DNA from 4 places in the Bacillus sp. DTU_2020_1000418_1_SI_GHA_SEK_038 genome. Region 3 is predicted to be linked to each of the others. Evidence: predicted binding sites of a transcription regulator. Region 3 holds the regulator's gene; each other region holds the start of a gene.
The links. The regulator Rex, encoded in region 3, represses fermentation and respiration genes when NADH is low (regulators of the CRP and FNR family bind a similar motif). The targets are predictions, from matches to a motif close to TTGTGAAATATTTCACAA.

Region 1 (6,167 bases), 1.9 Mb from region 3:
TTTACATGTGCATGCGTAAAAAACGGAGAAAATATGATGCCTAACAATAATAGAAGTTGAAATATCCTTTTCATTATAAGACTCCTCTTCTCTATATAAACAAGATGAATACATTAATAATATACCCCAATTATGATTTTTACGTATGGATTAAAACTGACTTTTATGTGAAGTTTATCACATAACAAACAGGTGACACTTGAATTCTTCTGCAAATGAACTTTGCCAGACAGTCTGTCCCTCCCTCTTTAACAAAAAGTATTTGACAAATTTGTGAACAAAATGAATAATGTATGAAAAGGGGGATGAAATAAATGGATTCTAAGTTAAAAATACTTAATGCTGCTAAATCTGTTGGTTACACAGTACTTGCAATTGGGATAGCAATTTTCTTATACGGGTTTTTTGTAAGCGATTACAGCATAGTTACAGGAATTGGTATTGGAACTGTAATGGGGGCTATTTTTATCTTCCTTATAGGGGTATTCTTCGTTGCGACAGAAGAAATGAATGAAAAAACAGATAAGGGCATCAAAATTTTTTAGCGAGATAGAACGAACACTGGTAAATCTAGGGGTAGTTTGCCATGACGATTTCATATTTAAGTACAATTCTATTAATCTTTAACGTTTACTAAAACAAATAAAGGAGCGCCATAATTGACGCTCCCTTACATATTTTATGCCATATCCCAAATCAAAATGAGTAACGTACCGAAAATGGTCACTAAGGCGATGGCAAATGCATAATAAATATTCGTATAAATCGAACCTTTGTCTCCTGTTTCACCAGCGTGCATAAAGACAACGAGTTGAACACCTGCTTGCACGAATGCTGTTATTAATAGAATGGTCATACCCATTGCAAATGATAAATCAAAGAAGTAAACAGCAAGCGCCACAGCAGTAAGAACTAACGAAAATACAAAACCAATGACTTGTTTGCGCGGGAATAATTCACTCATTTTTACATCAATCCTTTCAAGTAGACGAAGCTGAAGATGAAAATCCAAACAACGTCTAGGAAATGCCAGTAAAGTGAAAAGATAAACGCTTTATTCGTTGTTTTCGGTGTCAAACCTTGTTTTTTCACTTGGAGAATGATGAATAATCCCCAGAATAAACCAAGCGTAACGTGCGCTCCATGCGTTCCTAATGTTGTTAATAAGGCCGCAGTAAAGGCACTCGTTTGCAGACCTGCTCCAACGTGAACATAGTGTACGAATTCATAAATCTCAACGCCTAAGAAGATTAGGCCAAGAATGAGTGTGATGGCAAAAAAGGTCATCATCGCCTTTTTACGGCCAATGCGCATCGCATGAACACCAAGACCGATCGTGAAACTACTTGTTAAAAGCACGAATGTTTCAATGAGCACTGGTGCAATTTCAAAAATCTCGGCTCCTGATGGCCCGCTTCCTGTCCGATCTACTAATGTGAAGTAGGTTGCAAAAAGTGTGCCAAAGAGCATAATTTCAGCTCCAAGGAAAATCCAGAAGCCTAAAATATTCATTTGATTTTGCTCAGTACTATATTCAAGTGGAAGCGCGTGATCTATTTTCATTAGCTAGCACCTCGCAATTTTTTTTCTGTGTCTTCAACTTCTTTTACGGAAATATAAAATCCGTCATCCTTCTCAAATGAACGATGAGCCATACAAGCAAAAATACCAATCGTAGTAATGATTAATGGAATCCACATGCTAAATACAAAACAGAAGCCCCATACGAAGAAAATACTACTCATAATAAACGGAACGCCACTGCTATTTGGCATATGAATTTTTTCAATTTTATCTTTATAAATTGGTGTACCTTTTTTCTTATGATCCCATAATGGTTCAATCGAATCCACTTGCGGTGTTACGGCAAAGTTATATGATGGTACAGGGGTATGTGTAGCCCACTCAAGTGTACGAGCATTCCAAGGATCCGCACTGATATCTCTTGAAGCATAACGTGTGCTGTAATAAACGTTATAGACAATTAACGCGAAGCCAATTGCAAGTCCAATTGCCCCGGCAAATGATAGTAAGTTAAGCGGTCCAAATCCAGTTTCTTCAGAGTATGTGTACATACGGCGTGCTTGCCCATCTAACCCAGTGAAGAACATCGGGAAGAATGTCACGTTAAAGCCAATCGCGATAAACCAGAATGCCCATTTTCCGATTCTTTCACTAAGCATGAATCCGAACATTTTTGGCCACCAGTAAGTGAGACCTGCAAGCATCGCAAATACGACACCAGGAATAATTGTATAGTGGAAGTGAGCAACTAGGAACATTGTATTATGGTACTGATAGTCGGCGCTTGCCATACCTAACATAACCCCAGTTACCCCACCGATTGTGAAAATCGGAATAAATCCTACTGAATAAAGCATTGGAACAGTAAATTCAATTTTTCCTTTATACATCGTTAACAGCCAGTTAAAGATTTTAATTCCGGTCGGAATTGCAATCGCCATTGTTGTAATCGAGAAAATACTATTCGTTAATGGTCCCTGCCCCATTGTAAAGAAATGGTGTGTCCAAACTAGGAATGATAAAAACGAAATAATTACAATGGAAGCAACCATTGATTTGTAGCCATATAGATTTCTACGTGCAAAAGTGGAAATTACTTCACTGTAAACTCCGAATGCCGGTAAAATTAATATATAAACCTCTGGATGTCCCCAAACCCAGAATAGGTTCGCCCAAAGCATATCCATGCCGCCATTTGTTGTTGTAAAGAAGTTTGCTCCAAATAATCGGTCCATTGTTCCTAGAAGTAGTGCAACTGTTAGTACTGGGAAAGCAAATACAACGATAACGTTCGCAATAAACGCAGTCCATGTGAACATAGGCATCTTCATTAATGTCATGCCCGGTGCTCTCATTTTTAAAATCGTCGTGATAAAGTTAATTCCTGAAATTAATGTCCCGATCCCTGCAATCTGAATCGCTATCATATAATAATTCGTTCCTACTGATTGACTGAAATCATTTCCTGCTAGAGGGAAATATGAAGTCCAGCCTGCATCAGGAGATCCCCCGATGACGAAGGAAATGTTGAATAACATCGCACCCATAAAGAATAACCAGAAGCTTAGCGCATTAAGACGCGGGAATGCTACGTCACGAGCACCAATTTGTAATGGAACAACGAAGTTCATTAAGGCATAAATAAATGGCATCGCCATAAAAATGATCATTACCACCCCATGGGTAGTGAATACTTCATTGTAATGCTGAGCATCAAGCAGCGTATTGTCAGGTACAGCCGTTTGTGCCCTCATCATAATCGCATCTACCCCACCACGGAAAAGCATGAGGAGAGCAGCTATCAAATACATAATACCGATCTTCTTATGGTCAACCGTTGTCAACCATTCACGCCATAAGTAACCCCATTTTTTAAAATAGGTAAGACCGGCGATGATCGCGATAACGGTCAGACCAATTGCAACCATCGATGCATAAATCGCTGGACTTGGATGAGGTATGGCAAATCGATCAAAGTAATCCATATTTATTTGACTCCTTTCAGGAAATATTGATAATTTCACTAGATGTAAACTTTGAATCTAGCATTTATTTTGGTGCACAGTATTTTTTGTCATATCTTAAGGTGAATCATTCGAACTGTGATATTGTCCCACTTGTTCATGTTTTGATTCTTCATGTAATTGATTCCTGTTAATGACCAGCGTGTTGATCTTCATGAGAATCATTTGATTCCTGCTTATCACCAGCATGTTGACCTTCATGAGTATCATTTGATCCATGATTATGTTCAGGAGCAGGTCTGAATTCTAAATGTGTATTGCTAAACGTTAATTGACCAAGGTGGCCTGGTTCGAGTAATTTATCGAATTTTTCTTCTGTTAAAGGCTCTGCAGTCTCTTTCACTTCTTCTACCCATTTATCAAACTCAGTTTCAGGCATCGCTTTCACATTGAATGTGTTTTCAGCGAATCCTTTCCCGCTAAAGTTTGAATTACGTCCCATATATTCTCCAGGAACATCTGCTGCTAAGTGCAACGTAGTTACCATGTCTGACATGGCGTATTTTTGTCCTCCTAACTGTGGAATCCAGAAGGCCGTGATTGGTCCAAATGAGTATAGCTTAAATTCTAACGCCCGATCAGTCGGGATATATAGGTAGTTAACCGTTTCGATCCCTTCTTCCGGATAACTAAAATGCCACTTCCAGTTAGAAGTTGATGCATAAACAACTAAAGGCTCCTTATCTTCATATCCCTTCGGAGTAGCTTCCACCTCATACGTGGATTTTACTGTAATGACAGACAGGAAAATGATGATTATAACGGGAATCCCTACACAGATTGCTTCAACAATCGGATTTCCTTCGATATGTGGAGGTTCATAATCCTCACTTTGTTTCGATGCACGGTATTTTAGTAGAACAAATACTAGCAGAGCAAAAACCGCAATGACAATGATCGCCATCATCGCAATCGATATCCAAATGACATTGGCTGTCGTTTCGGCTTGAGGTCCTTTAGGATCTAAAACCATTAATGATTCACAACCTGTTAACACAGTGAGAATAGTAATAACTAAACATAAAAAAGCCCATTTTATTTTCATTGAGGGTGCCCCTTTCTTTTAAATTCAGCTTTGAAGCATTAAATAAAAGTTTATCTGTGATTTATATCACATTTAACAACTATCTTATTCTCATAAAACATTTAAAACAATAAATAAAGCACGATGTCACAAAATGTTCATGATATAACGGCGAGAAAATTCACAAAAAGTTCAAAGATCGCAAACAACTAATATATTCATATAATAAATACTGGCATTATAAGAAGTAAGTGGATTAAAAAGAAAAATTAATTAATGGAAATTAAAAAAGACCAAACATAGAGAAATATGTCCAGTCCATTGAAATAGGTTTCCTTTAATTTCAATATAATGAGAAACAGCCTCCCTCCCCTATAACCACGCCTCTTGTAATCTTTGAATGCCTTCTTTAATTTCTTCTATAGTAAGCCCCCCATATCCAAGGATCACCATATGTGTTTTCGGTCTTTTTATAAATGATATGGATGCCGGGTATATCCGGACCCCTCTCTCTGCTGCTTGATGGATTGCGTATTGCTCTGTTAGGTTGGGAGGCAGCTTTAGGACAATATGCAGGCCAGAATTTTCCCCAATCAACTCAAAATCTTCGGGAAGATGGTATTCTATAGCTTGTAATAATGCTTGATGTTTTTTCCGATATGTAGTGCGCATTTTGGCGAGATGGCGATCAAAATAGCCTTCTTTCATAAAATCTGCTACTGCTAACTGATCGATACGTGAAACCGTTGACTTTCTGTGAATATTATATTTTTCAAACTCTTCAACTAAAGTTATTGGCAGAATCATATAGCTCATGCGGATGGATGGAATGAAAGATTTGGAAAATGAACCAAAATAAATAACATGCTGAAGTTGATCAATCTGAGTTAATGACGGAATCGGCAGCCCATTATAGCGAAATTCTGAGTCATAATCGTCTTCAATAATAAAACTTTTATGTTCATTTGCCCATTTTAATAATTTTATTCTCCTTTCAATGGACATAATCATTCCTAAAGGAAACTGGTGGGCCGGTGTTGTATACAATAAATCTATTTTTCTATCAGGTATTGATACTCCGTAATCATCAACTGGAATGGGGATCATTTTAATAACTAAATTTGCAAGTACAGCCTTTGCCCGAATAAAACCAGGATCTTCCATGCCAACACGTATATCTAAGCCAAAAAACTGGCATATATCCTGTAGCTGCATTTGTGTTCCGCTATAAAGAAATACTTGCCCGGCTTCGCATTGAACTCCGCGAGAACGTCCCACATATTTTGCTATCTCACTGCGTAACGCCCATTCCCCTTGCCACGGACTACTCACTAAGAATGATTCTTCAATGTACCGACGAATCATCCGTTTCCAAATATGATAAGGAAAATTGGCTGTATCCACATGTCCTGAATTGAAATCAATGGGCAATTGATTATTCGGATACATGGCTAAATCCTTATTTGGTATATTTATCGTTTTAGGCAGCCATTCCTGTTCAAAAGATGATACAAAATAGCCCGACCGCTCCCGGCTCATTATATAGCCTTCCGCTAATAATTGTTCATACGCTTCGCGCACGGTATGAATACTTA
Region 2 (6,167 bases), 1.2 Mb from region 3:
GCCAAGAAAGGTAAACTGATAAATTTAAAAATCTCTACACTTTGTAACGTCAAGGCCTCATCCATTGTCCTTGGTATTGTCCAATATATAACAATGATCATAAATAAAATAATTCCCGGTATACCATTGCTATTCCATTTTTCGAAAAAACGCGGAAATCGGATTAGAAAAAAGCGTGCCATAAAAAATCCTGAGATAACAAGCAACGGCATTTGCATATGCATATGCGTAATCATAATTGACTCCACTAAATTAGCAACAGGGGGAAGCATTAGGAAAATATATAACAGAAAGGCATAGAAAACTTGTGTCATAAATTACACCCCCGCTTCATTTTCAAGAATGCTTGTTACCTTTGCAGCAGCTTCTTCAATCTCCGTATAATCCATAACATCGATTAAACGGCCTTTTTTATCAACTAAATAAAATGCTGAATTATGTGTGAAATTCCCAAGCCCATCAGGAATTACTATTACGCCAAACTTCTCCAGCAAAGAGTCTAATTCAGCCTGATTAGGTATTCTCGCCATCCTCCAAGTTTCCCCATCGCTATTAAAAGCCTCTCTGTATGTTTCTAATGTCGCTGGGTCATCTCTAGTCGGATCAAAGCTAATACTCAAAAAAACAATGTCTTCTCCAATATATTTTCTTGGCAGCAAATCATAAACTTGAGCCATATTCATTTCTAATTGAGGGCAGACAGTCGCACAGGATGTATAAAGAAATGTAATGAATATATACTTATCTTCAAACTCAGAAATCGGATATTTCCGTCCTTTGTTATCCTCTAAAGTGACATCAGGGAATACGGGCTTTTCCTCCATCAGCTGATTCACTCTCGCGGTTTCTGCCGTAAATGCTCGGAATCCATCTGTCGCTATAAAAAACAACACACAGCCAAACAATAATACAAGGATGGTAGCAATTGTATTATGCCGGTTTTTGATCACGGAAATCACTTCCCAAATCATTATTTTGCTTTTGTTTGATTTTTATAAAAAAGAGATAGCCCTATCTTCGAGCTATCTCAATTGTCAATCAATGTCCAGCTGCAGCGGCTAGCCCCGATGTACAGGACGTACTAGTGTCGACAATGCGACAGGACAAGGAAAGCTACTTCAGCGACACATCGCACGACCAAAAGCGGAGCTTTTGGGAGGACGTCGCGTTTTGTCGACCTCGAGGTGGACTTGTCGGGGCTGAACGAGCCGCCTCCGCTTTTCGTTCTGTCTAGCTCCAGCGCCTACCCCCTCGAGGTCACAAGCCGATCCTCCCAGAAAGGTAAAGAACACCTTTCCGGAAGGCCCGTCTTGTGCTTGTCGGGGGTGAGCAAGGCGCCTCCGCTTTTCTATTTACCAAGTCTTAAATGGCGGTGAACCTGGTGGTGCATTTACAATCATATCAGTCAGTGGCAATACATATGCCATAGCAACAACTATGATCATAACTACAACCCAAACTCCCCAGCGCTCGGTCATATAAGGAGTTTTAGATTCTCCTTCTTCCACTTCAGCAATTGGGAATTCTGTTTCACCTTTAGGAGCAAAGAACATTAAATTAAATACTGCATACACCTGAATAATTACTGCGACCATTAGGAGTGATGCACCAATACCTACCGCAGTCATATATGGATCCCAGCCTAACGTTGCTGAGAAGTCGCCATAAGTTGTAAATGACGTTCTTCTTGGTGAACCAAATAATCCAACAGTGTGCATTGAAAAGGACATAATTACCATACCAATTGTCCAAATAATCGTTTGAATAACACCTAATTTATTCATTTGCGGTGTTAATACTCGTTTTGAAATATATGGGACTAACCAATAACTAATTCCAAAGAATGTCATAACTACGGACATACCTAATGTTAAATGGAAGTGGCCAACAACCCACATTGTATTATGAACAACTTGGTCTAATTGGTTCGTACTTTGAACAATACCGCCTGCTCCTGCTGGTGCAAAGGCAGCCATTGCGATAAATGGAGCTAAGAAACGAACATCTCCCCATGGAAGCTTTTTAAACCAACCTAAAAGTCCTTTTCCGCCTTTTCTTCTACCAGTACGCTCAAATACCGCAAACATTGCGTAAGCAGTCATTAGAGAAGGGAAACCAATTGCTAAACTCATGAATACGTGCATGAATTTAACTGGTTCTGAAATACTTGGGTCTACGATTTGATGGTGGAATCCACCAGTAATATTCATAATAACTAATGCAATTACTACAACACGAGTTAAATAGTCATTAAAACGTGTTCCTCCAATTACTTTTGGTACAATGACGTACCATGCTGAAACTGCTGTTAAATACCAAATATTAACTGCCGTATGTCCAAATGCCCAGAATAGTGTACGAGCAACCATAACATTGATTGTATCAACCCATCCTAGAGACCATGGAATAATCATAAATAGTACTTCAACCGCAACAAAAGCAGTTGCGCCGACTAATAATACAAATACACCAGTAGCAAAGAATGCTAGAATTGGAACATGCTGCCCTTTGTTCATCTTTCTCCAGTGCGCAACATTGATAAATGCTCCAGCTGAAAGCATCCACACACCTAATACGATAAACACTAAACCAAAGTAAAAGACTGGATGAGCTGCCATTGGTGGATAGAAGGTAAACATAACCGATGCTTCATTCATTACGATTGGTATAACTACTAACACAAAACCGAATATCTTCATCCAAAAACCTATCCAAGCCATCTTTCTAACTTTTGGAAGAAGACCGCCTAATGTATGTGAAAGTCCTGCATAAAAATACCCAATTGTAAAGAAAGCTGATAGCACGACAATTAGAAGTAAACCGTGTGCTGTTAATACTTGATAATAATTAAACCATGTTGGTAATTCTAAAAGACCAGCACGATTTAACCCTTGCAATAACCCTAACAATCCGCCAAGAAGTAACGCTATAAATGCAACAGATAGATATGATTTCGATATTCTAGCGTCCTCTAAGCTTATACCAAGCACTTTATTTGCTTTTTCTTTAAAAACTGTTGATTTTCCCTTTTGTTGAATGACCGATTCCACTATACTTCCCCCCTTTATTTAACTGTAATGGTAGTACTCATTAATTGGTGTCCAGCACCACAGTATTCATTACATAGCACTAAATAATCACCCGGTTTATCAAATTTTTGTGTTATCTTTTGAATATGTCCAGGCATGACCATCGCATTAATATTCGTATTTGCAACTTGGAATCCGTGTACAACGTCTTTAGACGTCATTGTGAAATGAACGGTTGATCCTGCAGGTATTTCAATATTGCTAGGAGTAAAACTAAATATTTGTAAAGTCATGACTACTTCATATTCATTTTCACCAATTTTTTTAATACCAGGCTGATCAAAAGGTGCTGTTTCGTCTACCTTTTGCGGGTCAATTTGTTCATTATGACTTGGTGGTGCCATTCCTAAAGCAAATCCTTGATAACCAGTAATAAGCATGAAGCCCATAATCATTCCAAAACTCAATGTCAGCCAAATTTTTTCTCCACGATGCATCATTTTCCCCCCCTATACTCTAGTCATATATAAACCAAATAGTACAAAATAAGTAATCAGAATGACTGCCCCGACTAAGGTTACAGAAAAGGCTGTACCTTTCTGTGAATGCTCTTCTACCTTTGATTTATTATCTTGTTTTGTGGCTCCCATCTGAACACTACCTCCTTTTGTTCTTTATAGTTACATAATAATTGCGAAAGGTTCTCATTGAAGTGAAGTGAATCACACCTATCAAATACGCGCAAAATTTTAAATAATATGTATCTCTTTCAGACAAAATTTAGACAAAAAAGGCCCCCTTTGAGGAGGCCTTGGTATTCTATATTAGAGTAATCCTTCATTTTCATAAAGGAAATCATATGAAAGATCAATAAATATATAATCAATCGCATTTAACGGATACGAAAATGTACGGATTGTTTCCCCTGTCTCCATATCCCTGTATAAATCAGATAAAATACCTCGCTTTTCCTTTTTCATTTTCAAAATATTCTCGAAAAAATAAGGTCGCCAGCTCCAGTTTTTATGCAGGTATTCTGGCTGAAGCAACCAATTATTATCTTCCTTAAAGATATTGGCTGATTTCTGAATTCCATTTTCATCACATACATATAAGCGAAAAGCGACATCTGTTAAAGATATAGAAAGTTCCTTTATTAAATCCTCATATTCGAGCATTCTGCGATTTTTTGTTTGGAGAAACTGAGTAAGCCTTTCGTTAAACTTCTCTGTAACATTATACAATTCTTCGAGTTTTTTCTTTTCGTAAGAGATAAATTCATGCCATTTTTCCTTTAATTTATCCTTTTTAATATCGCGTTCTACAAATTCCTCTGATGGTTTTTGTAAATAATAGCCCTGGTAATATCTCCCCCCATTTCTCCACGCGAATTGAAGCTGATAAACCATTTCAATATTTTTAAAAAGCAAAGTGGCCCCAATTTTTCGCGCTAATAAAGAAATAGAAAGTAAGATATCATGTAATATATGGGCAGAAGCAGTAGACCGAAGCTCATTTAAATCAACCTTTAAAATATTCGGTGAGATTTGCCCAATTCTATCTAAATGGCTTCTCTCATTCCCCATATTATCAATGGCAATCTTGATGTCATAAGTCCGAATATAATTTAATAGATGGTCTAAATGCTCTACATCCCCCTTGTAGACACGCTCAGTCGATTCTAGTACGATCCGGTTTAGTTTTATCCCCTTCTCTTGATATTCAAACAAAATGGACAGAAAAGATTCAGCATTATCAAACATTAATAAATCTGCATCTTTATTAATAAAAAGAAGAATATCATCCTCTAATAAAAGTGCTTTCTCTAACGCCTTTCTTAAGACGGTATGATCGATTTCCAGCCTATATTCTTCAGGTATGCTTTCATCTAGAAAAATAGGGCCTAAGCTTACAACCCCATTTTCTCCTTTATATCTTCCTAATATCTCATAACCTGTGACTCTTAGTTCATCGGCACTAAATATCGGTTGAAAATATGGAAATACATGATCCAAATCCGTTAATATTTCTAGGGCATCCATTTTCATACCCTCCAGTATTAAATTTATCAAATACTTTTCAATAAAGTGAAACTTCAATCAGCGGGAATCTAACAACCCGTTAATCTGCGATAAATGGACAAAAATACCGATAATCCTATCGGTATTTTCGTCCATAAATTAATTACATTATATTGGCAACAACATTACTTATCAAGTAAAGATGCACCAGAGATTCCAGGCTTTGTCATTTCATATGGATCTAGAATCAGATCTAATTCTTCTTCACTTAGCACATCATATTGCAGGCATAATTCACGAATGGATTTCCCATTTACAATTGACTCTCTGGCAATTTCGGAAGCGACATTATATCCGATATGCGGATTGACAGCAGTTAATAATCCTACGCTTTTTTCCACATACTCTTTAAGTCGGTCAGCATTAGCTGTTATTCCTGATACACAGAAGTCAGTAAATACACGGAAGCCATTATTCATGATTGAGATGGATTGGAGCAGATTAAATAATAGTACTGGCTCCATAACATTCAACTCAAATTGGCCCGCTTCAGAGGCAAGAGAAATTGTATGGTCATTGCCAATTACTTGGAAAGCAATTTGGTTAAGGACTTCCGGCATCACCGGATTTACTTTTCCTGGCATAATTGATGAACCAGGCTGACGGGCTGGCAAGTTAATTTCATATAAACCCGCTCTCGGACCTGAAGCCATTAATCTCAGGTCATTAGCGATTTTTGACATGTTCACCATACAGATTTTAAGGGCTGCTGATACCTCTACATAGGTATCCGTGTTTTGTGTAGCGTCAACAAGATTGCTGGCTGGTTTTACAGGGATGCCAGAAATCTCAGCTAAATACTGAACAACTTTTTCAATATAAAGTGGATCAGCATTGAGCCCGGTTCCTACAGCAGTCGCTCCCATATTTACTTCTAATAAAGCTTCCTTTGATCTTTCGATTCTTTTAATATCTCGTTCAATTACATTCGTATAAGCCCTAAATTCCTGCCCAAGACGAATAGGAACTGCATCCTGCAAATGAGTCCTTCCCATCTTAATAACAGAATCAAATTCGATCGCCTTTTGATTAAAAGCTTCCTTCATTTCATTCATGG
Region 3 (6,167 bases):
TTTTTATCTGTAATTAAGATATATGGATTTTCTAGAATTGCTTCCATTTTGTCAGAATCTGTTACCATGTATGGAGAAGCGTATCCACGGTCAAATTGCATACCTTCTACTACATCAAGCTCAGTAGTGAAGCCTTTTGATTCTTCGATTGTGATAACACCATCGTTACCAACGCGCTCCATAGCTTCAGCGATAAGAGCACCAACCTCTTTATCATCAGAAGAAATTGCAGCAACCTGTGAAATAGACTCTTTGCCTTCGATTGGCTTAGCGATAGCTTGTAATTCTTCAACAGCAGTCGCAACCGCTTTTTCGATTCCTTTACGGATACCCATTGGGTTTGCACCAGCTGTAACGTTTTTAAGTCCTTCACGGATCATCGCTTGAGCAAGAACCGTTGCAGTTGTCGTACCGTCACCAGCTACATCATTTGTTTTGCTTGCAACTTCAGCAACAAGCTTTGCACCCATGTTTTCGAAAGCATCTTCTAATTCGATTTCTTTCGCGATTGTTACACCGTCATTTGTAATTAACGGAGAACCGAATTTTTTCTCAAGAACCACGTTGCGTCCTTTTGGTCCAAGAGTTACTTTTACTGCATCTGCAAGAGCGTCTACTCCACGAAGCATTGCGCGGCGTGCATCTTCACTAAATTTAATCTCTTTTGCCATAATAAATAACCTCCTCGAAATAGTTAAATAGGCAGTTCAAACTAATAAAGTTGTAAAGCTGTATGGCTTAATTAACCAATAACAGCAAGAATGTCGTTTTCGCGTAAAATTAAATATTCCTTGCCTTCGTACTTCACTTCAGTACCAGCATATTTTGAGAAGATAATGCGGTCGCCTTGAGCAACTTCAAGGGCTACACGCTCACCGTTCTCAAGAACGCGGCCAGTTCCGACAGCAACTACATTGCCTTCTTGAGGCTTTTCTTTTGCAGTGTCCGGCAAAACGATGCCGCTTGCAGTTTTTTCTTCAGTTTCAACAAGCTCGATAATAATTCGATCACCTAGTGGCTTTAACAAGTGAAACAACCTCCTCAATAAATATGTAAATTTTATTTATTAGCACTCTCATCTAGTGAGTGCTAACACAATTATTATATTAATGAATCTGCTGTATATTTGCAAGAGTGAAGCTCAAATTTTTTGTAAAAAATATTTAAGATGGGCCACTTAACTTTTACAGACATTGCCAAATGATAGTTTATCCTTAAAATCCAGGCAGCAAACCATCTTTTTAAGTCTACAATTTGAAACTTGGACCTTTTTACGGGTAAAATGAGGATTGGTATACACAATGGATAAGGAGATAAAATATTGAGAAAAGAATATTGGTATATTCTCATTGCTTATATAGGGATGCAATTATCTAGTTTAATCGGGGTTCCGTTCATAGCGTTTTGGGGAACACTATACGGCAAAAGCATGGCTGACATGGAAACCATCGCTGTCACTTCTTGGATTGTCATTAGCTTTACAATCACATTAATTATTACGTTGGCACTCCTCCGAAAAGAAATGAAGGAAAGCCTTTCATTGAGAAATGCAACGTCTGCCGGATCTTCCATAGCTTGGGCCATTGGTGGAGTATTCCTTGCTTTATTTGCGCAATCTATTGCCGCCAATATAGAAAATTTAATTGGAATTGAAATGGGCTCAGAGAACACACAACAAATTATTAGACTTATTCAAGCATCACCCTTAGTCGTTGTTGTCAGCTCTATTATTGGTCCAATTCTAGAGGAAATTATCTTCCGAAAGATTATTTTCGGAACGCTTTATCAGAGGCTGAACTTTTTTCTTTCTGCCTTAATAAGTTCTGTTATTTTTGCTCTTGCTCACTTTGAGTTTGAACATATTCTTTTGTACTCAGCGATGGGCTTTACCTTTGCTTTCCTATATGTGAAAACAAAGCAAATTCTAGTACCGATTTTTGCGCATGTGGCTATGAATACACTTGTCGTCATTATCCAATTTAACAGAGAAAACATTGAAAACTGGATAAAAGAAGCGGAAAAAATGCAAAGCTTTATTGGAGGATTTTTATGAGAAGGACACCATTGTTATCAGGCATCATCTATATTATTCTAGGGATCCTCTTTACTTATATCGCGATCCAAAACATTCAAAGAAACGAAGGCTGGGGAATATTTACTTACTTTCTAATTATTATCGCAACCTTTGACTTAGGTACCGGCCTGCGGATGGTTGCAATTCATTTCAAAATTATCAATAACAAACAAAGAAAATGAGCACATGAATAGTGCTCATTTTCTTTGTTTAGCTTATTCTTCCTCTGCAGGATAATGCTTAAGAAAGTATATAAGCGACTGCAGCTCTACAGCTAAATCAATATGATGGATTCTGATTGAGGACGGTACAGATAAACGGGCAGGAGTAAAATTCAAAATTCCATTTATACTGCTTTGGACAATTCGATCAGCAATAGGTTGTGCTGCAGGAGCGGGAACAGTTAAAATCGCGACTTGAATTTGTTGGTCCTCGATTACTTTTTCCAGATCACTCATATGATAAATTGGTACATCACCAATGAATGTCCCAACTTTTCCCTCGTCTACATCAAAGGCTACTTCAATTTTCGTATTATTGTTTTTGAGGAAATTATAGTTTAAAAAGGCAGTGCCTAAATTACCAACACCAATAAGGGCTACTTTCGTTAATTCATCCTGATCTAACGTTTTCCGAAAAAAGGTTAGTAAATAATTTACATTATAGCCATATCCTTTTTTCCCTAAAGCTCCAAAGTAGGAAAAATCCCGCCGAATTGTAGCAGAATCAACCTTTACTGCTTCACTTAATTCTGCAGAAGAGACTCTTTGTTTCCCAGAAGCATGCAAATTTTTTAAGAATCGATAATATAAAGGAAGCCTTTTGGCTGTTGCTTGTGGAATTTTTAATGACTCATTCGCCATTATCTTATCTCCTCTCTTACGTTTGCTCAACACATTGTGACAAATGTTTAATTATTTAGGAGCTTTATTTCATTTATAATCAATAGATTATAATCTGGAATCCCTTTTAAAATCTCCATTTTTTCCGCCTGTTTTTTCTACTAAATAGGTTTTGCCAATGACCATCCCTTTATCAACTGCCTTACACATATCATAAACTGTTAATGCACATACGGATGCAGCTGTTAACGCTTCCATTTCAACTCCAGTATTCCCCTTTGTTTTGACAGTAGCGGCAATGAGCAGTGTATATTCTTCTTGATCGAGGCTCCATGAGAACGAAATATCTACTCCTGTTAATGGTATTGGGTGACACATTGGAATGATTTCCCACGTCTTCTTGCACGCCATCACTCCCGCGACTTGTGCAACCGCGAGTACATCACCTTTTTTCATTTTATTAGAAGTGATTTTTTCATATATTTCTTTATTAACTGTAATACTGGAATGAGCAATCGCAGTTCTCGCCGTCACCGATTTCTCGCTTATGTCGACCATCTTTGCTCTGCCTTCTTGATTAAAATGGGTAAAATCAGACATTTAAAACACCTCACAACAAAATCATACACTATTTTTAGGCAAATGTGTAAAACACTTCACAATAATTCTTGTCCATCCTCACATACATTGCCCAACAAATATGAATGAGTTACACTTATTCTATAAAGTGAAACTTCAATCAGTGGGGGTTTTCTTCATCCCCCATTGATTGTTAGTTGCGGCCCACAGGATGTGGGTCACACAGACGTTGCCACAGGATGTGGCGTTCTTAGTCTGTGTTCCTAAATTCGGGCATTTACGGGCTGTTGATCCCCCACTTAGTAATTTTTGCTTACTCAACTTCTTAAAGTGGGGGTCTTACAGCCCGTTAATCTGCGATAAAGCTTGAGGTGAACAAAATGATTTTATTACAAGTCAATCAATTAATAAAGAACTTTGGTGCTGAAGTTATATTATCGAATATAAAGCTTGAAGTACAAACTAGAGATAGAATTGCCCTTGTGGGACGAAACGGAGCAGGTAAATCCACGCTTTTAAAAATGATCGCCGGCCAAATGTCTTATGATTCTGGTGACATTATTAAGCCAAAGGAAGTGGAAATTGGGTACCTAGCCCAAAATACCGGTCTTGAATCCGAAAGATCCATTTGGGATGAAATGTTAACTGTATTCGAACATCTGCAAAAGCTTGAAAAGGAATTGCGAAGACTCGAGAATGAAATGTCTGATCCGCAAGCAATGGAAAATCCCGACAAATATGAACGCATTTTAAAAGAATACGATGATCGGCAAGTTCAATTTAAGGAACAAGGCGGTTATCAATACGAATCGGACATTCGCTCGGTTCTCCATGGCCTGAACTTTCAATCCTTTAGCTATGATACGAAAATATCCACTTTAAGCGGGGGGCAAAAAACAAGGCTCGCTCTAGGAAAACTACTTTTAAAGAAGCCTGATATTTTAATTTTGGACGAGCCTACCAACCATTTAGATATTGATACGTTATCTTGGCTCGAGCAATACTTGCTAACGTATGACGGGGCTATTTTAATTGTTTCCCATGATCGATATTTTTTAGATAAAGTTGTCTCGCAAGTCTACGAATTATCCAGAAATCAAAGCAGAAAATATACCGGTAATTACAGCTCTTATCTTGACCAAAAAGCGGCAAACTATGAACGGGACTTAAAGCAATTTGAGAAGCAGCAGGAAGAAGTAGCTAAACTGCAAGACTTTATTCAGCGCAATCTGGCCCGGGCCTCCACAACGAAAAGGGCTCAGAGCCGCAGAAAACAGCTGGAGAGAATGGAATTAATGGACCGCCCTTTAGGGGATGAAAAGTCCGCTAATTTTGGATTCCAAATTGAAAAGCAAACAGGCAATGAAGTACTGAAGGTGGAATCTGTTGCGGTAGGATACAGCGATGAAGCGATTTCGAAAAACATATCCTTCCGGATTACTCGTGGAGAAAGTATTGCTCTTGTGGGTCCAAATGGAATTGGTAAATCCACACTATTAAAAACGATCATTGATAAGCTTCCTGCAATTGCAGGGAATATACACTACGGATCCAACGTAGCCATTGGCTATTATGATCAGGAACAAGCTGAGCTTACCTCAAATAAACGCGTACTTAATGAGCTTTGGGATGAATATCCACTTACACCAGAAAAGGAAATCCGAACTGTATTAGGGAACTTTCTCTTTTCTGGAGATGATGTCCTAAAAACCGTCTCTACATTAAGCGGAGGAGAGAAGGCTCGTTTAGCACTTGCCAAGTTAATGATGCAAAAAGCCAATTTCTTAATCCTGGATGAGCCAACAAACCATCTCGACTTAGATAGTAAAGAGATATTAGAAAATGCTTTAATTGATTATCCTGGAACGATACTGTTTGTTTCTCATGACCGCTATTTTATTAATCGAATTACAACAAAAGTTCTTGAGCTTCATGAAAATGGAGCAACGGAGTTTCTTGGCGACTACGATTATTATGTTGAGAAGAAGCAGGAACAAGAAGAGTTGAAAACCTTGGACCTTGCAGAAAAGACATCCTCCTTTACTCAAGTTAATCAAGACAAAAATAGCTATCAGATGGATAAGGAAGCAAAAAAGCTCGAAAGACAAAAGCAGCGAAGATTAGAAGAAGTTGAAAAGCTAATTGGAGGGTTGGAAGCCCAAATTGCCCAATTCGAACAGCTTCTTTGTGAGCCTGAAATCTATCAAGATCATGAGAAGGTTTTGGAAATAACGAAAGAAAATAACGAAGCAAAGTCTAAACTAGATGAATTAGTTGAAGAGTGGACAGTATTAGCAGAGTAGCAGAATAATCTTTTTTATCTGAAATTTGACCCAGGAGTTTATTCACTCCTGGTTTTTTTTATCCACATAATTATTCACATTATAAACAGCTGTAATAACTGGATTCCACAGACTTTTCCACATTATCCACATTCAATTAGGTTTTTATCCACATTATACACATAAAATTTCAACAATTGCCACTTTATCCACAAAAAATGTCCCTGTAGTAACAGGGACATTTTTCTCATATACGAATTAGTTGTGGATAGTAATTTCAAGACCTGGGTTCGCATTTAATGCCATAGTTGATCGCGCACCTTTTTCAAATAGGATACTCCCGGCAGCTGCGATCATTGCTGCATTATCTGTACATAAATTTAATGGCGG
Region 4 (6,167 bases), 780 kb from region 3:
CGAACACCTGAGAAGAATAGGTCAGACTGTAAGAAGATTTGTCCATCAGTAATGGAAATAACGTTTGTAGGAATATAAGCAGAAACGTCACCTGCTTGAGTTTCGATAAATGGCAATGCTGTGATAGAACCAGCACCCTTTGCGTCACTTAATTTAGCAGCACGCTCTAATAGACGGCTGTGTAAGTAGAATACATCCCCTGGATAGGCTTCACGGCCTGGAGGACGGCGTAATAATAACGAAAGCTCACGATAAGCAGATGCTTGTTTCGTTAAGTCATCATATACAACAAGAACGTGCTTGCCGTTATACATGAACTCTTCACCCATTGTTACCCCAGCATATGGTGCTAAGAATAGCAGTGGAGCTGGCTGTGATGCAGAAGCTGTTACAACGATTGTGTAATCTAATGCACCATTTCTGCGAAGCATTTCTACTGCATTACGAACAGTAGATTCCTTTTGTCCGATTGCCACATAGATACAAACCATATCTTGATCTTTTTGGTTCAAGATTGTATCGATCGCAACAGATGTTTTACCTGTTTGACGGTCACCGATGATTAACTCACGTTGTCCTCGTCCGATTGGCACTAATGCGTCAATCGCTTTAATTCCTGTTTGAAGCGGCTCGTGTACGGATTTACGATCCATAACACCAGGAGCATTTGCTTCAATAGGACGTGTTTTTGTTGTATTAATTGGACCCATGCCATCTACTGGCTGTCCAAGTGGATTCACCACGCGGCCGATTAGTTCTTCCCCAACCGGAACCTCCATGATGCGTCCTGTACGGCGTACTTCATCCCCCTCACGGATTTCAGTGAAAGGTCCAAGAATAATAATACCGACGTTACTTTCTTCAAGGTTTTGTGCCATACCCATAACGCCGTTTGAAAATTCAACAAGTTCTCCAGCCATGACATTGTCGAGGCCATGAGCACGAGCGATACCGTCACCCACAGAGATAACCGTACCTACATCACTCACTTGAATTTCCGACTGATAGTTTTCGATTTGCTTTTTTATCAGCGCACTGATTTCTTCAGCTTTGATGCTCATGAGTTTCACCCCTATCTACGAATCTTAGCCTAATAATTGACGTTCTAGACGATCTAGCTTACCGCGCAAGCTGCCGTCGAAAATCCGGTTTCCGATTCGAAGCTTGATGCCGCCGAGTAAATTAGAATCAACAATATTTTCTATACGAAGTGATCGTTTTCCAACTTTAGCTGCAAAAGATGCAGATAAAGCGTTTTGTTCCGCTTCTGTTAATGGGCGGATTGAGTATACTTTCGCCTCTGCAATGCCTCTTTCATCATTAGCAAGGCTTATAAAATGATCAGCTACATCGGAAATATGATCTTCACGATGACGCTCTATTAAAATCATAAGTGTGTTTAACACATATTGATTTGCAGATGCAAACGCATCCTTAATGATCTCTTTCTTCTTCTCAATTGGAAGTTTTGGAGATTTCAAAACCGCATTTAATTCGGAGTTATGGTTGACTACATCCTTAACTACACGAAGCTCTTCTTCCATTTGGTCAAGAAGCTGGTGTTCATTTGCAAGCTGGAAAAGAGCTAACGCATAGCGTTTTGCTACTGTTGAGCCTATCATCGCTCTTCTCCTGCCTCTTGAATATATTCGTTAATCAGCTTTTCTTGATCTGCTGCACTTAATTCTTTCTCAATGACTTTAGAAGCAATTAAGACAGATAGAGATGCAACCTGTTCGCGAATAGCTGCAACCGCTTTTTCTTTTTGCTGCTCGATTTCAAGCTTGGCAGATTCCTTAATACGTTCGGATTCAGTACGAGCTGCCGTAATGATTTCCTCACGTTGCAGATCGCCTTGCTTCTTAGCACCTTCGATTAGGCCTTGTGCCTCTTCACGTGCTTGTTTAAGCAGATTTCTTTGCTCTTCTAAAAGCTTCTTCGCTTCTTGACGGCTTTGTTCAGCTGCTTCAATCTCACCTGCTACATGCTCTTCACGCTGCTTCATGATGCCCATTAGCGGACCCCATGCAAACTTCTTGAGCAGAGCTAGTAAAACGATAAACATCACAAGCTGGAATAAAATATCTCCGCCGTTAAAAGCAACCCCAAATACTAAACTGCTATTTAACACCATCGATTCACTCCCTTCAAGAGTCTCTCAAGTTTCTGTGTATATGAAAACGATTTTCTCAGGAATATAGGACATAAAGGAAAGGCGAAGGTTCTCATAGAATGATCTTCGCCATTTTGGAACATTTTAACTCGTTATTAGCCACCAATAACCATGAACGCAATAACTACAGCGATGATAGGAATCGCCTCAACTAACGCAACCCCGATGAACATTGTAGTTTGAAGCATACCGCGAGCTTCTGGCTGACGAGCGATACCTTCTACTGTTCTTGATACGATAAGACCGTTACCGATACCAGCACCTAGTGCTGCTAAACCAATTGCGATTGCTGCTGCTATTAGACCCATTATTAAGTTCCTCCTTAAAATTGTATAAAAGTGTATTATTTAAAAATGGTTTGTTCAAAATGAACAGGTATATATATTAATGGTCCGAGCTCACTTTGTGAGCTAAATAAACCATTGTTAACATGGTAAAAATAAATGCCTGGATACCGCCGACAAAGATCGAGAACCCTTGCCAAGCAAGTGTTGGAATAATGGCAGCTAACATACCGCCAAATCCTGACATAGCTAATCCGCCTGCAAGAAGTCCAAGTAAAATCTCTCCGGCAAAAATATTACCGTAAAGACGTAGACCAAGTGTTAAGGTGTTTGCAAATTCCTCAATAATTTTAAGAGGAAATAAGAACGGCATTGGTTTGAAAAAATCACGGCCGTACTCCTTCACACCTTTAATTTTAATTCCATAATAATGTGAAAGTGCTACAACCATTGTTGCTAGTGTTAATGTTATAACCGGATCGGCTGTAGGTGATTTCCACCAAAGTGTATCATTAATTACAACAGCAAACGGCAACCCTAAAAAGTTTGAAATGGCAATATACATAAGTAATGTAATCCCTAATATATGGAATCTGCCACCTGTCTTCCAATCCATCGTACTACCAATAATGCCTTTAACAAAATCCATGATCCATTCGAAAAAGTTCTGCATTCCAGTAGGCTTCATGGCTAGACGGCGGGTTGAAATTACTGCAATAATGAAAACAACCAAACTTGCAATTGTAATCATCAATATGTTTGCTAGGTTAAAGCTTAAGCCTAGAAAATCAACTATTGGATTTTCATGATGCATATGTGTTTCACCTCTCTTCCCCACTATTTACGTAAATGAAAAGATTGAAGAAAATAATCTATCATAATGACAATGTAGGCTGTCATTAATCCAAAAACAACACTAATCAGGTGCAGCTTTTCCGGATATTTCATCGCGATCATCACTGCTAGAACAGCTGATGCCATCCTGGAAACCATCCCTAAGGAACGCACCTTTTCTCCCTTTGCCACCGCTTGTCCGAATTTATCTACCCTTCTTGCCATCAGCCATAAATTAAATAAGCTTAAAGATGTTCCTAAGATAAGCCCAAGAAAAATAGATTGATAAGAGGTAAATCCCCAGCCAAGAACATAAACGGACAACAGTAAAAATATGTATTTTCGTTGCCTAATAAACATCAGTTTCAATTCCGGCATGGTCTTTTATTCTCCTGTGAAAAAATGTTGGATTAATCGGGTCATGGCAAAAATTCCTGTTGCCAAGCCGAGAAATAATCCTATAATAAGGAATAGCGGTTCGGTACCAGCCTTACTGTCCAGCCATCTTCCTGCAAAAATGCCAATTAAGACAGATCCAACTAATTGTGAAAGAATAGCAGACATTAAGCCCATTGCGATAAATGGACTGCGGTTTTTTTGACGCATGAAAACGCATCCTCTCCAGATAAGAGAACGGTAAAAAGATTGCTAAAAAGTCTTATTATAACGGGATTCATGACTGCTTTTTCATTTTGAAAACCCTGCCATTTACATCCTTTGTAAGCATACAATAGGCACTTGTCAATGTCAATGTGTTTGTAGTGAAAAAAGTCACATCCAAAAAGACTATAATATGGTAAGTTCACAATCTTTTCACAATTTAATTTAGGCGAAATCTATTGAAAAAAGAGCGTATTTTTGCTACGCTCTTTTTATTTAGCTATTTTGCACAACCCATTGGCCATTTGGCTGGATGAAAAGATATGACTCAATAGAATCTTCTTTTCCCGCCTTTTTGGCAAAAACTTTGATTAAATAAAGACCTGGATCTGGAAGCTGTTGACTATCGATCTCCTGCAAAAGCTGTCCTTTTCCAACGTTCCTTTTCCAGTCCAAAAATCCAATAAAGCGTAGACTTTCTGCATTAAACATGGCGATTCCAAATTCCTCCGCTCCTCCTGGCAAATACACTTCATAGCGGTACATATCCTTTTTATCCCCTTTGCCTATCCCAAACCCCATTACCCGCGGATAATTCGGTTCCTCAAGGACATAAAGATAGGGCAGGGTGATTGTTTGTGACCCGGCATTTAATTTAATATTGCCATCATAAATCTTTTTGTTCAGCAGCTCCGGATCAACAGAAAGCTTGATTTCCACTCTCTTTTTCTCTCCTGGCTTTAAAAAGAAGGATAAAGGAAATTTCCAGCTCAAGCCGTTTTCTGCGGGCGGGATCGAAAATGAATAAGATTGACCTTTTGTGCTGATATTTTTAATCGTCACATAGCTTGTATGCTCATGTAGACTGTCTGCGAGTTGGAACTTCCCGAATTGAAGGGACGCAGGGATAGCCAGCGTATTGGTCTTTAGCGCCTTTTCGATTTGAATTCTCCCAGAGCCTTGCTCGAATGTCCGGTACAGCTTTCCCTTTTGATTGAAAATGGGTTTTGCCGTATTCATAAGAGCCGCCTTAATTTCCTCAGGTCCCCAGTCGGGATTCGCTTGCTTAATTAATGCACAGGCCCCCGCGACATGCGGCGCAGCCATACTTGTCCCCTGTAATGGCAAATACCCGCCAGGCACAGTACTGTTAATCGCGACCCCAGGCGCAACGACATCAGGCTTTATTTCCCAAGTGGATGTCACTGGACCGCGGGAGCTAAAATCTGCCAAGACATCCTTTTCTTTTACAATATGGGTTCTGGCAAATACTTTGTTCTCCGCTAAAGCTTTTTTGATTTTTTCACCGTTTTCTTTTGACAGGGCTGTAACCGGAATCGAGACATCCGTCTCTAAATTTCCAAAAAAGGCACCTTTCGTATTATTGTAAATCATGACGGCAACCGCACCTGCCTCATGGGCATTTATCGCTTTTTCGGTAAAAGTAAGCTCCCCTCTTTCCAGAAGAACAATTTTACCCTCGGCCTCCTTCAATTCTTCCTTTTTCCCTAATCCAGCTTTGACGATTTCATAGGATTTATTAAAATTCCATTCCACCGATCCTTGAAGGGGCTCAAGCCTTATCCTTTGGCCAGCAATATCCACATAAGGAATGTTCAGGGAAGGGGTGGAAGCGCCGACCGAGATCGCTTTGGAGGCTGTTCCGGGCGAACCGACTGTCCAGCTATTCGGACCCGAATTTCCCGAGGACGTTACAGCCGTAATCCCTTTTTCCACAGCTTTATTTAAAGCTAAGCTAATTGGAAGATCAGGACCGTTCACATTATTTCCGAGCGATAAGTTTAAAACATCCACCTTATCCTTAATGGCACGATCAATGGCTGCAATCACCTGCTCAGTAGTGCCGCTCCCCCCTGGCCCAAGAGCGCGGTAGGCAATAATGGTGGCTTCCGGAGCAACCCCGCGAATTTTTCCATTGGCGGCAATGATCCCAGCGACATGAGTCCCATGGAGGGTGCCCTCCCCTTGCGAAGACAAGGTTTCCATCGGGTCGTGATCTCCGTCAACTAAATCATAGCCACCCCCATAATTCACTCTTAAATCAGGATGGGTATAATCGATCCCTGTATCAATGACGCCAACCCTAACGCCTTTTCCAGTTAACCGCTGATTCTTAGCATCAAATAAGCCCCTGACCTCTTCTCCCCCAATCATTTTCACACTTTCGTCCGCATGAATTTTGTATGTGTTTACTGGTGAAGTAATTTTTGCATTGGCCAACTTGGAAAGCCGATTAATATCATCTTGCTTTCCCT

Region 1: qoxA (cytochrome aa3 quinol oxidase subunit II) is a predicted target of Rex. The motif match lies at 4,648-4,665, and genes of this name have one in related genera.
Region 2: RRV45_RS08400 (cytochrome c oxidase subunit 2A) is a predicted target of Rex. The motif match lies at 3,740-3,757, and genes of this name have one in related genera.
Region 4: RRV45_RS20790 (AtpZ/AtpI family protein) is a predicted target of Rex. The motif match lies at 4,051-4,068, and genes of this name have one in related genera.

The regions. Positions count from the first base shown of each region.
Region 1 covers NZ_CP135435.1:2,401,510-2,407,676, forward strand. Annotated here, with positions in the region: gene RRV45_RS11880 (DoxX family membrane protein) at 1-74, opposite strand, end outside; gene RRV45_RS11885 (hypothetical protein) at 315-545, shown strand; gene qoxD (cytochrome aa3 quinol oxidase subunit IV) at 680-964, opposite strand; gene qoxC (cytochrome aa3 quinol oxidase subunit III) at 967-1,563, opposite strand; gene qoxB (cytochrome aa3 quinol oxidase subunit I) at 1,563-3,509, opposite strand; gene qoxA (cytochrome aa3 quinol oxidase subunit II) at 3,679-4,593, opposite strand; gene RRV45_RS11910 (MocR-like pyridoxine biosynthesis transcription factor PdxR) at 4,945-6,167, opposite strand, start outside.
Region 2 covers NZ_CP135435.1:1,694,570-1,700,736, reverse strand. Annotated here, with positions in the region: gene RRV45_RS08420 (hypothetical protein) at 1-314, opposite strand, end outside; gene RRV45_RS08415 (SCO family protein) at 318-950, opposite strand; gene RRV45_RS08410 (cbb3-type cytochrome c oxidase subunit I) at 1,353-3,050, opposite strand; gene RRV45_RS08405 (cytochrome c oxidase subunit II) at 3,065-3,529, opposite strand; gene RRV45_RS08400 (cytochrome c oxidase subunit 2A) at 3,539-3,679, opposite strand; gene RRV45_RS08395 (EAL domain-containing protein) at 3,854-5,071, opposite strand; gene aspA (aspartate ammonia-lyase) at 5,236-6,167, opposite strand, start outside.
Region 3 covers NZ_CP135435.1:504,575-510,741, reverse strand. Annotated here, with positions in the region: gene groL (chaperonin GroEL) at 1-671, opposite strand, end outside; gene groES (co-chaperone GroES) at 743-1,027, opposite strand; gene RRV45_RS02725 (CPBP family intramembrane glutamic endopeptidase) at 1,322-2,053, shown strand; gene RRV45_RS02720 (YdiK family protein) at 2,050-2,256, shown strand; gene RRV45_RS02715 (redox-sensing transcriptional repressor Rex) at 2,290-2,937, opposite strand; gene moaC (cyclic pyranopterin monophosphate synthase MoaC) at 3,025-3,516, opposite strand; gene abc-f (ribosomal protection-like ABC-F family protein) at 3,876-5,798, shown strand; gene tsaD (tRNA (adenosine(37)-N6)-threonylcarbamoyltransferase complex transferase subunit TsaD) at 6,036-6,167, opposite strand, start outside.
Region 4 covers NZ_CP135435.1:4,193,499-4,199,665, forward strand. Annotated here, with positions in the region: gene atpA (F0F1 ATP synthase subunit alpha) at 1-1,061, opposite strand, end outside; gene RRV45_RS20765 (F0F1 ATP synthase subunit delta) at 1,086-1,622, opposite strand; gene atpF (F0F1 ATP synthase subunit B) at 1,619-2,131, opposite strand; gene atpE (F0F1 ATP synthase subunit C) at 2,269-2,481, opposite strand; gene atpB (F0F1 ATP synthase subunit A) at 2,558-3,271, opposite strand; gene RRV45_RS20785 (ATP synthase subunit I) at 3,295-3,669, opposite strand; gene RRV45_RS20790 (AtpZ/AtpI family protein) at 3,676-3,897, opposite strand; gene RRV45_RS20795 (S8 family serine peptidase) at 4,168-6,167, opposite strand, start outside.